DNA from 2 places in the Burkholderia cepacia complex sp. TUM26381 genome. Region 2 is predicted to be linked to the other one. Evidence: riboswitches for the same ligand, from Rfam matches in the RefSeq annotation. Region 2 holds a riboswitch; the other holds the start of a gene.

Region 1 (7,272 bases), 960 kb from region 2:
GTTTTCGGTCAGAACGCCGTGCCGCCGAACAGCGCCGCCGCCGCCGCCGGATTCGACGGCCAATACATGTGCATGTACGTCGCGACGATTGCGCCGTGGCGATAGACAGCCTCGCCGCTACCCCGCACGCCGTCGGGGCGTGCCGCATGCGCGACCGGATCGAGCGGCGTCGCGAGCCGCGAGTAGTGGAACGTGTGACCACGCATCGGTCCGGTGCGCGTATCGAGCTGCTGCATGCCGAGCGCGGCGAACCGGCGCTGCATCGTCGCCTGCCCCGGCAGCAGGCCGAGCATCGACGTCGTCGCACCGTCCGCATCGGTCAGCGATTCACTGAGATACACCATCCCCCCGCATTCCGCGACGATCGGCCGGCCGGCCGCCGCATGCGCGCGAATCGTCCGTGCCGTTTCGTCATTCGCCGCAAGCGTCGCCGCATGCAGTTCCGGATAGCCGCCCGGCAGGAACAGCGCGTCGCAATCATCCGGCACGGGTTCGTCGGCGAGCGGCGAGAAGAATCGCAACTGCGCACCGAACGCGTCGAGCAGCGCGAGATTCGCCGGATAGATGAACGAGAACGCCGCATCGCGCGCAATCGCGATCCGCTTGCCGGCGAGCGCGCGCGGCAGCGGCGCCGCGGCGTCCGGTTCCGCGAACGCGACGGCCGGCGGCAACTCAGCCAGCGCCGTCTGCGCGAGCACGTCGGCCGCGCGATCGAGCCGTGCCTCGAGATCGTCGATGTCGGCCGGCTGGTGCAGGCCGAGATGCCGCTCCGGCAGCGCGATGCCCGCATCGGCCGGTACGTGCCCGAGCCAGCGGAGGTCGCTGGGCAGCGCCTGTTGCAATAATTCCGCATGCCGTGCCGAGCCGACGCGGTTCGCGAGCACCCCGTGAAACGGCAGCCCCGGCCTGAACCGTGCGAGCCCGAACGCGATCGCCGCGAACGTCTGCGCCATCGCCTTCGCGGAAATCACCGCGACGACCGGCACGCCGAACGCGGCTGCGAGATCGGCACTGCTTGGCGTGCCGTCGAACAGCCCCATCACGCCTTCGATCAGGATCAGGTCCGCGTCGCGCGTGGCATCGGCAAGCAGCGCGCGGCAGCCGGCCTCGCCGACCATCCCGAGGTCGAGCGCATGCACGGGGGCGCCGCTCGCGCGCTCGAGCAGCATCGGATCGAGAAAGTCGGGCCCGGTCTTGAACACGCGCACACGGCGGCCGAGCCGGCGGTGCAGCCGCGCGAGGCCGGCCGTCACCGACGTCTTGCCCTGGCCCGACGCGGGCGCACTGACGAACAGCGCGGGGCAGGCGGGCATGCTCAGAACTCCACGCCGCGCTGCGCCTTCACGCCTTGCTCCTTGTACGGATGCTTGACGAGCCGCATTTCGGTGACGAGGTCGGCCGCGTCGATCAGCGCATCGGGCGCATGCCGCCCGGTCACGACGACGTGGACCGAATCGGGGCGCGCGGCAAGCGCCGCGAGCACTTCGTCGAGCGGCAGGTATTCGTACTTCAGCACGGTGTTCAACTCGTCGAGGATCACCATGCGGTAGTCGCCGCTTTCGATCATCCGGCGCGCCTCGTCCCAGCCCTTGCGCGCGGTCGCGATATCGGCGTCGCGGTTCTGCGTGTTCCACGTATAGCCGTCGCCCATCGTCACGAAATCGCATTCGGCAACCGCGCCGAGGAAGTCGCGCTCGGACGTGTGCAGCGCGCCCTTGATGAACTGCACGACGCCGAGCCGCATGCCATGGCCGAGCACGCGCACGGCCATGCCGAACGCAGCCGTGCTCTTGCCCTTGCCGTTGCCGGTATTGACGATCAGCAGCCCCTTTTCGTGGGTGGCGGCGGCCTGTTTCTTCTCGTGGCCGGCGCGGCGGCGTTCGGTCATCCGCTGATGGGATTCGGCATCGGTCTTCATCGGAAATCGTCCTGTCGAAAGCGAAACAAAGGGTTCAGAGCGGGCCGGCGAGCGCGACCGTCACGCCGTCCCGGATGGACTTGGGGCCCAGCAGGCGGCCACGCGGCGCTGCAAGCTGCGCACAGGGCTCGGCCACGCCCGCAACACCGAAGCGTGCAAGCGCGGCGTCCGACGGACCGCTCGCGGCCAGTTCGGGACGGCTCGCCAGCTGCATCGCGTCGAATGCGACGAGCGGCCAGCCGCGTCGCGCGCACAGCGTGCGCAGCGCACGGGCACGCGCCTTGTCGGCGAGCGTCGCGACGAGCGCCGGTTCGGCGGCCGGGTAACGCGCCAACGCTGCGCGGATCGCGGCATCGAGTTGCGCGGCCGTGACGTCCGCGCGAAAGCCGATGCCGAGCGCGACACGCATCATGCGCGGCCGCCGAGCGCCGCACGCACCGCCGGATCGTCCGCGAGCGCCGCGACGCGGCCGATCACGACGATCGCCGGCGAACCGAGTCCGGTCGCGCCGACGCGTTCGACGAGGCTGTCGAGCGTCGCAAGCACGTGCCGCTGTTCGGGGCGCGTCGCGTTCTCGATCGCCGCGCACGGCGTATCGCCGGGCAGGCCGCCTTCGCGCAGCGCCGCTGCAATCGTGTCGAGCCGGCGGATGCCCATGTAGATCACGATCGTCATGCGCGTGGCCGCGAGCGCGCGCCAGTCGGGCTCGTCGGCGCCAGCGCCATGGCCCGTGACGAAGATCACGCCCTGCGCGTCGCCGCGCTGAGTGACCGGAATGCCGAGTGCGGCCGGCGCGGCGATGCCGGCGGTGATGCCGTTCACGACCTCGACCGGAAAACCCGCCGCGCCAAGCGCGGCCAGTTCCTCGCCGCCGCGGCCGAACACGAACGGATCGCCGCCCTTGAGCCGCGCGACGCTACGGCCCGCGCGCAGATGCGCGAGCATCGCGGCGACGATCGCGTCCTGCGGCGTCGACGCATGGCCGCCGCGCTTGCCGACGTGCTCGATCTGCGCGTCGGCGCGCGCATGGCGCAGCACGTCGGGGTTCACGAGATCGTCGACGAGCAGTACGTCGGCCATGCCGATCGCGCGCGCGGCCCTGAGCGTCAGCAGGTCGGCGTCGCCGGGGCCGGCACCGATGAGCCAGGCGCGGCTCATCGCACGCGGCACGGTACGCACCGTGTCGAAACAGTGGAAAAGAAAAGGCGGGCGGCACATCGGCGGCCGGCGGACAGGCAATGCATGACGGATCGGGCGAAGCCCGCGCGAACGCGGGCGGAATGCGCACCCCATCCGTCCCCCGCGGATCGGGCGTTCGGCGAGCATCGGGCTCGCCCCTTGCGTCGGCCGGTATCCGGGCTGGCCGCTTGCCAGGCCGCAGCCTTCCCGCCCGGTGAAGGGCAGTGGCATCGCGGGCGGCCTGGGCGCGTGCGCGGGGAGCGCGTCGCGCAGGCGGCGTACCGTTGCGGGGACAGCACAGGCCGGGCGGTCATCCGCCTCCTGTTTCCCGTTTAACTGCATGCGCGGAATGCGCATGCGAGCACCGAACGCGGCGCATACGATAGCACACGGTTCGCCCGCGCGAACCGGCCACGGAAGGTCTCCGGCGCGGCGCGAGGGCGGTGCGGAACGCAGTCCCGCGGCCCGTGCCGCCTTGACGCTCCTGCCCCCGCCGCCTACACTCGCACGCGTTTTGGTGCTCGCGCGCGCCTTCCGGCGTGCGCAGTTAAACGGGAAACAGGGAGCCTGCCTGCGTCGCAGTCGAGCCAACCTGTGCTGCCCCCGCAACGGTAAGCGAACGCATCGTGCCCGCCGCGATGCAGCGCCGCTTCGCCGCATGCCGCCCGCATGCGGACGACCGCCACTGGATGCCCTGCGCATCCGGGAAGGCGAAGCGGCGTGTTCGTCAGTCCGGATACCGGCCTAAACATTGGGGTTCAGCGCCGCGGGGAGGCGGCGCATCGTCCACGACCGTAGCGTGCCCGACACCCGAGCGTTTCCCGATTCCCGACGTCCGGCCGCCTGCGCGAGTGCGCATGTTCCGGTGCGATGAAGGGCCGGACCGCGCGGGGCCGCGTAGCGACGGCCGTGTTGGCATTCTTCATGTCGACCGTTCGCCAAGGAGCGTCATGCCCGATTCGTTGTTTCGCCTGTTCAACGACAGTCCGTCCGGGTTGCGCGGCAAGATCGTCGCGATCTATGCGCTGCTGATCGCCTTCAACGCAGGCGCGTGGATCTGGGCATTCGCCGCTTTCCACGTCCAGCCCGTGCTGCTCGGCACCGCGCTGCTCGCGTACGTGTTCGGGCTGCGTCATGCGGTCGACGCCGACCACATCGCGGCCATCGACAACGTCACGCGCAAGCTGATGCAGGAGGGGCGCAGCCCGCTCGGCGCGGGCCTGTTCTTCTCGCTCGGCCATTCGACGGTCGTGATCGTGATGTCGGTCGTGGTGACGCTCACGGCCGCGTCGCTCGCGCGCTTCGAGAGCATGAAAGCGTGGGGCGGCGTGATCAGCACGAGCGTGTCGGCGTTCTTCCTGCTGGTGCTCGCGATCGCGAACCTGCTGATCCTGATTTCCGTCTACCGGACCTTTCGCGCCGCGCGGCGCGGCGAGCCGATCGTCGACGCCGATCTCGACATGCTGCTGAACCAGCGCGGCGTGCTCGCGCGCCTGTTCCGCCCGCTGTTCCGGCTCGTGTCGCGCAGCTGGCACCTGTATCCGGTCGGCTTCCTGTTCGGTTTCGGCTTCGACACGGCGACCGAGATCGCGCTGTTCGGTATCTCGGCGGCGCAGGTGCAGGGCGGGCTGTCGTTCTGGTCCGTGATGGCGCTGCCGATGCTGTTCACCGCCGGCATGACGCTCGTCGACACGACCGACGGCATCCTGATGATGGGCGCGTATCGCTGGGCGTACGTGCGGCCGATCCGCAAGATCTACTACAACATGACGATCACTTTCGTGTCGGTGCTGGTCGCCGCGCTGATCGGCGGCATCGAGGTGCTCGCGCTGCTCGCGGACAAGCTGTCGCTGCAGGGCCCGGTGTGGGACTTCGCGTCGATGGTGGCGTCGCACTTCGGCATGCTCGGCTATGTCGTGATCGGCCTGTTCCTCGCATGCTGGCTCGTGTCGGCCCTGATCTACCGGTTAAAGCGCTACGACGAGATCGACGTGACGATCTCGGCCTGACTCTCCCTTACGACCCTGGATATTCCATGACCCTACGCAAGCTTCCCGTCACGATCGTCACGGGCTTTCTCGGCAGCGGCAAGACGACGCTGATGCGCCACATCCTGCAACACGCCGAAGGCCGCCGCATCGCGGTGATCGTCAACGAATTCGGCGAACTCGGCATCGACGGCGAGATCCTCAAGGGCTGCGGCATCGGCTGCGAGGACGCCGACGGCGCGCCGGGCGAAGCGTCCGGCCAGCTGTACGAACTCGCGAACGGCTGCCTGTGCTGCACCGTGCAGGAAGAGTTCTATCCGGTGATGGAAGCGCTCGTCGAGCGCCGCGCGGACATCGACCACGTGCTGATCGAGACGTCGGGCCTCGCGCTGCCGAAGCCGCTCGTGCAGGCGTTCAACTGGCCGACGATCCGCAACAGCTTCACGGTCGACGCGGTCGTGACCGTCGTCGACGGGCCGGCCGCCGCGAGCGGCCAGTTCGCGGAAAACCCGCAGGCCGTCGACGCGCAGCGCCGCGCCGATCCGAACCTCGACCACGAATCGCCGTTGCACGAACTGTTCGCCGATCAGCTGTCGTCGGCCGATCTGGTGATCGTGAACAAGGCCGATCTCGTCGGCGACGCGGAGTTTGCGCAGATCGAAACCGCGATCCGTGACGAGATCCCGCCGCAGGTGAAGATCGTGCGCGCGACGCGCGGCGAGCTCGACCTCGCGATGCTGCTCGGCCTCGAATCGGCGTCGGAAGAAACGATCCACCTGCGTCACGACCATCACGGCTCGGCTGACGACGGCGATCACGATCACCATCACGACGATTTCGACTCGGTGGTCGTGTCCGGCGACGCCGGCACGCGCGAAGCGACGATCGCCGCGCTGCAGCGCGTCGTCGAAGCGCACACGATCTACCGCGCGAAAGGCTTTGCCGCGCTGCCCGGCGCGCCGATGCGGCTCGTGATCCAGGGGGTCGGGCGCCGTTTCGACAGCTATTTCGACCGTCGCTGGCAGGACGGCGAAACGCGCGCGAGCCGCTTCGTGCTGATCGGCGAGGATCTCGACGCGGCCGCACTGCAACGCGCGTTCGACGCCGCGTGCGCGGCCGAGCTGCAACAGGCGTAACGCACGATGCATCTGCTGCGCACCACGCCGGGCGGCTTCGTCGACGATACGCAGGGTGTCGTCCGGATCGACCAGCAGCCGGCCGACATCGTGATCCTGAGTTCGGCCGACACGACGCTGTCGCTGCTCGCGAGCGTCGTGCCGCACTTGGCCGAAGGTTTCCCGAGCGTGCGGCTCGCGAACGTCACGTTCCTGCGCCAGCCGGCGTCGGTCGATTTCTATGTCGACGACGTGCTGCGCCACGCGAAGACGGTCGTGATCGATCATCTCGGCGGCGAGGCGTACTGGCCGTACGGGATCGAGCAGGCCGTGTCGCTCGCGTCGAAGCGCGGGCAGCAGCTCGCGATGTTCTCGGGCGATCTGCAGGAAGATCCGAACCTCGTCGCGAAGAGTACCGTCACGCCGGATCTGTGCCGGCTGTGGTGGCGCTATCTGCGCGAGGGCGGCGTACACAACGCCGACGCGCTGCTGCGCAGCATTGCATTCCACACGCTCGGGTTCGGCGACGCCCCCGAGCTGCCGCGCCCGCTGCCGGCCGCCGCGCTGTATCACCCGGCGCGCGACCGCGCGAGCGTCGACGACTGGCAGCCGCGCTGGACGCCCGGCGCGCCCGTCGTCGCGATCCTGTTCTATCGCGCGCACTGGCAGGCCGCGAACACGGCCGTGTTCGACGCGCTGGCCGATGCGCTCGTCGAGGAAGGGCTGAATCCGCTGCCGATCGCGGTGACGTCGCTGAAGGATGCGGTGAGCCGCGAGGTCATCACGCAGCTCTGCGACACGCACGGCGTCGCGCTCGTGTTGAACACGACCGCGTTCGCGGCCGGCGCGATCGACAGCCCCGAACACGACGTGCTTGCCGGCGACGCGCCGGTGCTGCAGGTGATCCTGTCCGGCGGCAATCGCGACGCGTGGGTGGCCGACAACCAGGGCCTGCATGCGCGTGACATCGCGATGCACATCGCGCTGCCCGAAGTCGACGGGCGCATCGTCACGCGCGCGGTGAGTTTCAAGGGGCTCGCATACCGTTGCCCGCACACCGAGGTCGACGTCG
Region 2 (7,272 bases):
CCGGGGGCGATGCGCTCGGCCACGAGCAGCGCGGCCGTCGCGATGAAACCATCGACGAGGATCGTCATCTGCTCGCTCGCGGCCGCGAGGTACGCGCCCGTCATCATCGCGATCTCGAAGCCGCCGAACGTCGCAAGCACGTCGAGCGGCGCGACCGCGTGCGAATGCTTGACGAGCGCGCGGCCGAGCACCGCGCGCTTGTGCGCGAGGCCCTGGTCGTCGAGGCCCGTGCCGCGCCCGACGCATGCGTCGATCGGCACGTCGAGCAGGCGGCTCATCAGGCACGCGGCCGACGACGTGTTCGCGATCCCCATCTCGCCGAAACCGATCACGTTCGTGCCGAGTGATGCGTGCAGGCGCACACGTGCCGCGCCGGCGGCCAGCGCCGTCATCGCCTCGTCGCGCGTCATCGCCGGCTCCGCCGCGAAGTTGCGCGTGCCGCGCGCGACCGGCAGCGACACCAGCCGGTCCGACAGCGGCAGCGGTGACGCGACGCCCGCATCGACGATCTCGAGCGTGCTCTGCGCGACGCCCGAGAACGCGTTGATCGCGGCGCCGCCGGCCAGGAAATTCGCGACCATCTGCGCAGTCACCGCCTGCGGATAGGGACTGACGCCCTCGGCCGCGATCCCGTGGTCGCCCGCGAACACGATCGTCACCGGACGCTGCACGACCGGCCGCTCGGTGCGCTGGATCAGGCCGATCTGCAGCGCGACCGCCTCGAGTTGGCCGAGGCTGCCGGGCGGCTTGGTCTTGTGGTCGATCACATGCTGCAGGCGCTTGCGCAGTGTGTCGTCGAGGGGCGCGATCGCGGGCGGGAAGTGGGTCGGAGTCGTCATCGAGGAGCCGTGTCGTGCGCGCGGCATGCGCCGCGCATCGAAAGAATCGGAAAGGGAAAGCTCATTGTCGCGCAGGCCACGCCGGCAGCAGCGCATCGCGACCATTCTCGCGGATCAGCACGAGCGGATAGCCGAACGCGTCGCTCGCACGCGCGGGCGTCAGCACGTCGTGCACGGGGCCGGCCCATGCGCGGCCGCGGCCGTCGAGCAGCAAGGCATGCGTCGCGAAACGCCGTGCGAGATTCAGGTCGTGACACGAGAACAGCACCGTGCGCGGGCCCGTTTCGAGCCACGCGGTCAGCGCGGTCAGGCAGTCGATCTGGTGATGCAGGTCGAGATGCGCGAGCGGCTCGTCGAGCAGCATCAGCGGCGCATCCTGGCACAGCGTCGCGGCCAGCGCGACCCGCTGCCGCTCGCCGCCCGACAGCGACAGGACGTCGCGCGACGCGAGCGCGGTCAGGTCGAACGTCGCGAGCGCATCGCGCGCGGCCGTTCGGTCGCCGTCGCGCTCCCAGCCCCAGCCGCCGAGATACGGAAAGCGGTTGAGCAGCACCGTGTCGAACACGGTCGCGCTGAACGCATCGTGCAATTGCTGCGGCATCAGCGCGCGGCGTTGCGCAAGTTGTTCGGGGCGCCACGCGGCAAGCGGCCGGCCGTCGATCTCGACGTGTCCGCCGGCCGGCGGCTGCAGCCCCGCGAGCGTCGCGAGCAGCGTCGTCTTGCCTGCGCCGTTCGGCCCCGCGACACACCAGATCTCGCCTGGGCGGAACGCCTGCGTGAAGCGGTCGAGCAGCGTGCGCGCGCCGGCCTTCAGCGTCAGGTCGACGGCCGCGCAAGTCATGTCGCCGCCATCGGCGTATCGTGCGGCATCCGTCATCGCATCGGTCTCCTCAACAACATCCACAGGAACACCGGTACGCCGATCAACGCGGTCATCACGCCGACCGGCAACTGCGCGGGCGCGATCGCGGTGCGCGCGAGCAGGTCGGCCGCCATCACGCCGCCGCCGCCCGCGAGCATCGCGGCCGGCAGCAGCATTCGCTGGTCGTTGCCGAACGCGAGCCGCAGCGCATGCGGCACGACGAGTCCGACGAAGCCGATCGTGCCGGCCGTCGTCACCGCGGCCGCGGCGGCCAGCGACGCGACGAGATAGATCCGCACGCGCAGGCGCGCGACGGGCACGCCGAGCGCCTGCGCAGTCGCGTCGCCGCGCAGCAGCACGTTCAGTTGCGGCGCGGCCGGCAGCGCGACGCAGGCGGCCAGCAGCAGCGCACTCCATGCGAACCACGGCGCCGTCACGCCGTTGAGGTCGCCCGTGAGCCAGAAGATGATGCCGCGCAGCCGCGCATCGGGCGCGAGCGACAGCAACAGCGTGACGAGCGCGCCCCACCCTGCCGCGATCACGACACCGGTGAGCAGCAAGCGTGGCGACGCGTCGCGCGAATCGCCGCGCCACAGCTCGCGGCGCGCGAGGCCGAGCACGAGCGCGACCGAGACGAGCGAGCCGGCAAATGCGGACGCGTCGACGAGCCACCACGCGCCGCCCGCGATCATCGCGACGAGCGCGAAGCCGGCCGCGCCGCCGGACACGCCGAGCACGTAGGGTTCCGCGAGCGGGTTGCGCAGCAGCACCTGCAGCAGTGCGCCGGCGAGCGCGAGCAGCGCGCCGCACGCGAAGCCGGCGAGCGCGCGCGGCAGGCGCAGCGTGCGGACGATATCGGCGAACAGCGCATCGCCGCCATGCGGCACGAGCGACGCGAGTGCCTGCCACGGCGACATCGGCACGCTGCCGATCGACAGCGACGCGACGAACAGCAGCGCGACCACGGCGGCCAGCGCGGCCCAGATCGCGGCGGCGCGCGCGGCGCTCATGCCGTGCACGGCCGCGCGCATGACGCGCGGCGCATCCGATTGAGGGTGCCGGCCGGACGTGACAGGGACGCCGCGCGGACGATTGGGGTCAGCATCGAAGAACATTCCGTGAAGCATTGCGCGCCCCGCCTCCCCGCAGGCCACGCGTCACGAAGCCCATGCGGGCTTCCCGTCTCGGCCGGTATCCGGGCTGGCGGCGGTCCGGCTCGCCTTCCCGCGCGTTTCACGCGCAGTGGCCCGCGCCCGCGTGCGACATCTGCACGCAAAACGCGCCCGAGCCGGCCTGCGTCAAGGGACGCGGCCGCTTACCGTTGCGGGGGCAGCGCAGGCTGGTGTGCTCCCGGAGCGCACGCCCTGCTTCCCGTTTAACCGCGCGTGCCACGCGCGAGCACCGAGGCGGCGCCAGTTTAGGAGCGGGTAACGCGAGCGTCAAGGAAGCGTCCGGACACGTACGGGAAGCACCGATTCACGGCAAGAAGCAGGGGTGTTACGACTGGAAACGTTACAGATGTCGGATTGCACGGTATTCCGCGCTAAAATGCTGGGTCTTTAGAGGACGCAGCAAATGCTCAACGAACTCGAAACCTTATCTCAAAATATTGGCCGTCTGATTTCGCTGAACAAGCGCTATCACGCGGAACGGCTCGCGCTCGAGGAGCAGGTCGCGCAATTGCGCGCGGAAGCGGACACGGTCCGCGCGGAACTCGCGGAACTGCGCGACGAACGCAATGCGCTCGCGGCCGAGCGTGACACGCTGTCGGCAAAGATCGACGACGCCCAGGTGAAACTGAACGCGATTCTCGAAAAGCTGCCGCGCTCGAAAAGCGCGGAGCAAGCCGACAACCAGCTCGACCTGCTGGATGCGCAGGCGCGTCCGGATGGCGATGACGCGGCCAGCCACGGAGAACATGCATGAGCACCAAGCAGATCGAAGTCTCGATTCTCGGTCAGGCCTATCGGCTCGCCTGTTCGGCCGAGACCGAAGCGGCGCTGCTCGAGGCCGTCGCGCGGGTCGACGCCGAAATGTCGAAAATCCGCTCGAACAGCTCGGTACGCGGCACCGATCGCATTGCGGTGATGGCGGCGCTGTCGCTCGCATCGGAATTGCTGCGGCTGCAAACGAGCGTGCGGCACGGTGAAGCATTTCCGGCGGAGGAAATCCGTCGTACAATGCACCAGATGAACGAACAGCTCGGCGCGGTGCTCGCACAGCACGAGACGCAGTAACGTTTTAATCGATGCGTCGATTCCCCTTGATCTCTGCGATCAACGGTGGTCAAATTGGCGCATCGAATCACAGTTCAGTCAGCTTCCCTGCCTGGTTCGCCAAGGTCATATATTCCTTGAACCAATGCCATGTGCACGGTTGCGGAAATTTGTAGCACGGGCGCGCGCGTCACTCTGTCTGATGTACCCGAAGTGCTGCTAACTGCGACCAATTCTGAACCCCAGGTTCAGGATGCCGGCCTAGCGGCCAAGGCGGGGGCCTATCCAACGGCATCGGGCACGTCCCGGTGCCGTTTTCTTTTGTAGCAGCCTCTTTCTGCGTCGATCACGATCCATGCAATACTGGCTGATGAAGTCCGAACCGGACGAAGCAAGCATCGACGATCTCGCCAACGCCCCGCAGCGCTCGCTGCCGTGGACCGGCGTGCGCAACTATCAGGCGCGCAATTTCATGCGCGACACGATGAAGATCGGCGACGGCGTGCTGTTCTATCACTCGAGTTGCCCCGAGCCGGGCATCGCGGGCCTCGCCGAAGTGTCGTCGACGCCCTACCCCGATCCCACCCAGTTCGATCCGAACAGCCCCTATTACGACCCGAAATCGACGCAGGAAACGCCGCGCTGGCTGCTCGTCGACGTGCGCTACGTGAACAAGTCGCCGCTCGTGCCGCTCGCCGCCCTGCGCGAACACGACGAGCTCGCCGACATGCGCGTGCTCGCACGCGGCAACCGGCTGTCGATCACACCCGTCACGCGCGCCGAATGGCGGTTCATCACCGAAAAGCTGATGAAGTAAGCGCGCGCCAAAGGTCAAATCTGGTCAGCACGTGCTGCCGTCACGGAACTCGCGGCACTTTCGCGCAGCCTAAGCAACCGCTGCCGGTCGATCGGGCCGGCTGTCGTTTTTTTCGTCGCGCGGTACGCCCGCGTCGCGCACGCGCAATCCGCGTGCGCGCCCTCGCACAAGGAGTCCAACAATGACCAAGAAATCCGCACTCGCGCTGTCGCTCGCCCTCGCCGCTGCCGTTCCCGTCGCGCTGACGCTCGCGTCGCCCGCCGCGCACGCGCAGACCGCAAACCCGCATTTCCCCGAGCCGGCGGGTGTGCTGTCGCTGTCATCGCAGGCCAGCGCCGACGTGCCGCAGGACATCATCCACATCACGCTGTTCTACGAGCAGCAGGCCAAGGATCCGGGCAGCCTCACGGCGCAGTTGAACCAGCGCGCCGACGCGGCGCTGTCGCAGGCGAAGGGCGTATCGGGCGTCACCGCGCACACCGGAGCGTTCTCCGTGTATCCGAGCACCGATCGCGACGGCAAGATTTCCGCGTGGCGCGGCCGTACCGAGGTTGCACTCGAATCGCGCGATTTCGCGGCGGCGTCGAAGCTGGCGGGCCAGTTGTCGAACCTGATGCAGGTCGCAAACGTCGAGTTCTCGCTGTCGCCCGAAGCACAGCGCACGGCCGAGCAGAAGCTCACGACCGAAGCGATCAAGTCGTTCCGCGCACGCGCGGACGAAGCCGCGAAGGCATTCGGCTACAGCAGCTACACGATCCGCGACGTGAATGTCGGCAGCGGCCGCAACGTGCAACCGTACACGCGCATGATGGCGATGGCCGCGGCACCGATGGACAGCGCGAAGATGAGCGCACCGATCGCGGTCGAAGGCGGCAAGGCCACCGTGTCGGTCACCGTCAACGGCTCCGTGCAGATGAAGTAACGCGCATCGCGCAGCTGCCGAAAACGAAAAACGCCGGCCCGAGGGCCGGCGTTTTTTGTTTGCCTTCACGTTGTCGAAGCACGCGTCGATTGCGCGCGCATCGATTTCACATCACGCAGCAGCGTTTGCCGCGCGGCGGCGATACGCCCAGATCATCAACGCGATGCCCGCGAGGATCATCGGCAGCGACAGCCACTGCCCCATCGACAGGCCGAGCGCCAGCAGGCCGAGGAAATCGTCGGGCTCGCGTGCGAACTCGACCGTGAAGCGTGCGAGGCCATAGCCGATCAGGAACAGCGCGGACACGGCGCCCATCGGCCGCGACTTGCGCGAGAAGAAGAACAGCGCGAAGAACAGTGCAACACCTTCGAGCGCGATTTCATAGAGCTGCGAAGGATGGCGCGGCAGCATCTGGTATTGCATGAACACATCGGCGAGATGCCACTTCTCGACGAGCGCCGGATGCTTCGGCAGCCAGGCCGCATCGTCGCGCATCGCGCCCGGGAACAGCATCGCCCACGGTGCCGTCGGATCGGTCACGCGGCCCCACAGTTCGCCGTTGATGAAGTTGCCGAGCCGCCCGGCCGCGAGCCCCGTCGGCACCATCGGCGCGACGAAATCGGTCACCTGCAGCCAGTGCCGCTTGCGCTGCCACGCGAAGAGCACCATCGCGAGCGTCACGCCGAGGAAGCCGCCGTGAAACGACATGCCGCCTTCCCACACCTTGAACACGTCGAGCGGATGCGAGAGGTAGAAATCGGCCTTGTAGAACAGCACATAGCCGAGCCGGCCGCCGAGCACGGTGCCGAGCACGCCGTAGAACATCATGTCGTCGATGTCCTTCGCGGTCCAGCCCTGCGCCGCGACATGCGGCAGTTTCAGGCGGATCCGGCCGACGACGATCGCCGCGATGAAGCCGACGAGATACATGAGGCCGTACCAGCGCACGGCCAGCGGCCCGAGATGGATCGCAACGGGGTCGAAATTCGGGTGAATGATCATGGGTTAGCGAAGAAGTTTTCGAATACGGTACGGCCATGGCGTGTGTGTAGCGCCGCGCGTTGGACGGCACCCGCGCGCCATCGTTCACGTCACGCGGCAAGACCCTGCGCGCGCACGACGTCGATGAAGCCGGCGAGCACGGGGCTCACGTCGCCGGTGCGCCACACCAAACCCGTCTCGACGACCGGCGCGTGACCGGCAAGCGGCCGGTAGACCACGCCGGTGCGCCGCAGGTTACGCAGCGATTGCGGCACCAGTGCGACGCCCATGCCGGCCGACACGAGGCTGACGATCGTCTGCATCTGGATCGCCTCCTGGCCGATGCGCGGGGTTTCCCCCGCCGCGCCGTAGCAGCCCGTAATGATGTCATAAAAGCCGGGCGCCAAACGACGTGGAAAGATCACGAGCGGCAACGCGGCCACTTCGGCGAGATGCACGGGCGCGTCTTCGGGCGCGTCGGACGCTGCGGCCGGCGATCCGGCGGCCGGCATCGCGACGACCAGCGGCTCACGCATGACGGGCAGGTACGACAACCCGGCCGCATGGCGCGGCGGCACGGGCGGAATGACGAGCCCCGCGTCGATGCGCCCGGCGACGAGTTCGTCGATCTGCAC

What was found. Region 2 has a riboswitch for cobalamin ahead of ACWMMN_RS13045 (FecCD family ABC transporter permease). Riboswitches for the same ligand answer to the same signal wherever they lie in the genome.
Region 1: another riboswitch for cobalamin. It lies ahead of ACWMMN_RS08505 (HoxN/HupN/NixA family nickel/cobalt transporter); the one in region 2 lies ahead of ACWMMN_RS13045 (FecCD family ABC transporter permease).

What each region holds. Positions count from the first base shown of each region.
Region 1 is NZ_CM172006.1:1,812,798-1,820,069, forward strand. Features, by position in the region: gene ACWMMN_RS08485 (cobyrinic acid a,c-diamide synthase CobB) at 9-1,313, opposite strand; gene cobO (cob(I)yrinic acid a,c-diamide adenosyltransferase) at 1,316-1,918, opposite strand; gene ACWMMN_RS08495 (cobalamin biosynthesis protein) at 1,953-2,330, opposite strand; gene cobA (uroporphyrinogen-III C-methyltransferase) at 2,327-3,136, opposite strand; cobalamin riboswitch at 3,247-3,482, opposite strand; cobalamin riboswitch at 3,596-3,859, shown strand; gene ACWMMN_RS08505 (HoxN/HupN/NixA family nickel/cobalt transporter) at 4,048-5,106, shown strand; gene cobW (cobalamin biosynthesis protein CobW) at 5,133-6,221, shown strand; gene cobN (cobaltochelatase subunit CobN) at 6,228-7,272, shown strand, end outside.
Region 2 is NZ_CM172006.1:2,776,404-2,783,675, forward strand. Features, by position in the region: gene cobT (nicotinate-nucleotide--dimethylbenzimidazole phosphoribosyltransferase) at 1-839, opposite strand, end outside; gene ACWMMN_RS13040 (ABC transporter ATP-binding protein) at 901-1,716, opposite strand; gene ACWMMN_RS13045 (FecCD family ABC transporter permease) at 1,713-2,828, opposite strand; cobalamin riboswitch at 2,871-3,122, opposite strand; gene ACWMMN_RS13050 (hypothetical protein) at 3,277-3,627, shown strand; gene ACWMMN_RS13055 (cell division protein ZapA) at 3,624-3,938, shown strand; RNA gene ssrS (6S RNA) at 4,020-4,201, shown strand; gene ACWMMN_RS13065 (EVE domain-containing protein) at 4,273-4,734, shown strand; gene ACWMMN_RS13070 (SIMPL domain-containing protein) at 4,916-5,656, shown strand; gene lgt (prolipoprotein diacylglyceryl transferase) at 5,768-6,658, opposite strand; gene ACWMMN_RS13080 (LysR substrate-binding domain-containing protein) at 6,748-7,272, opposite strand, start outside.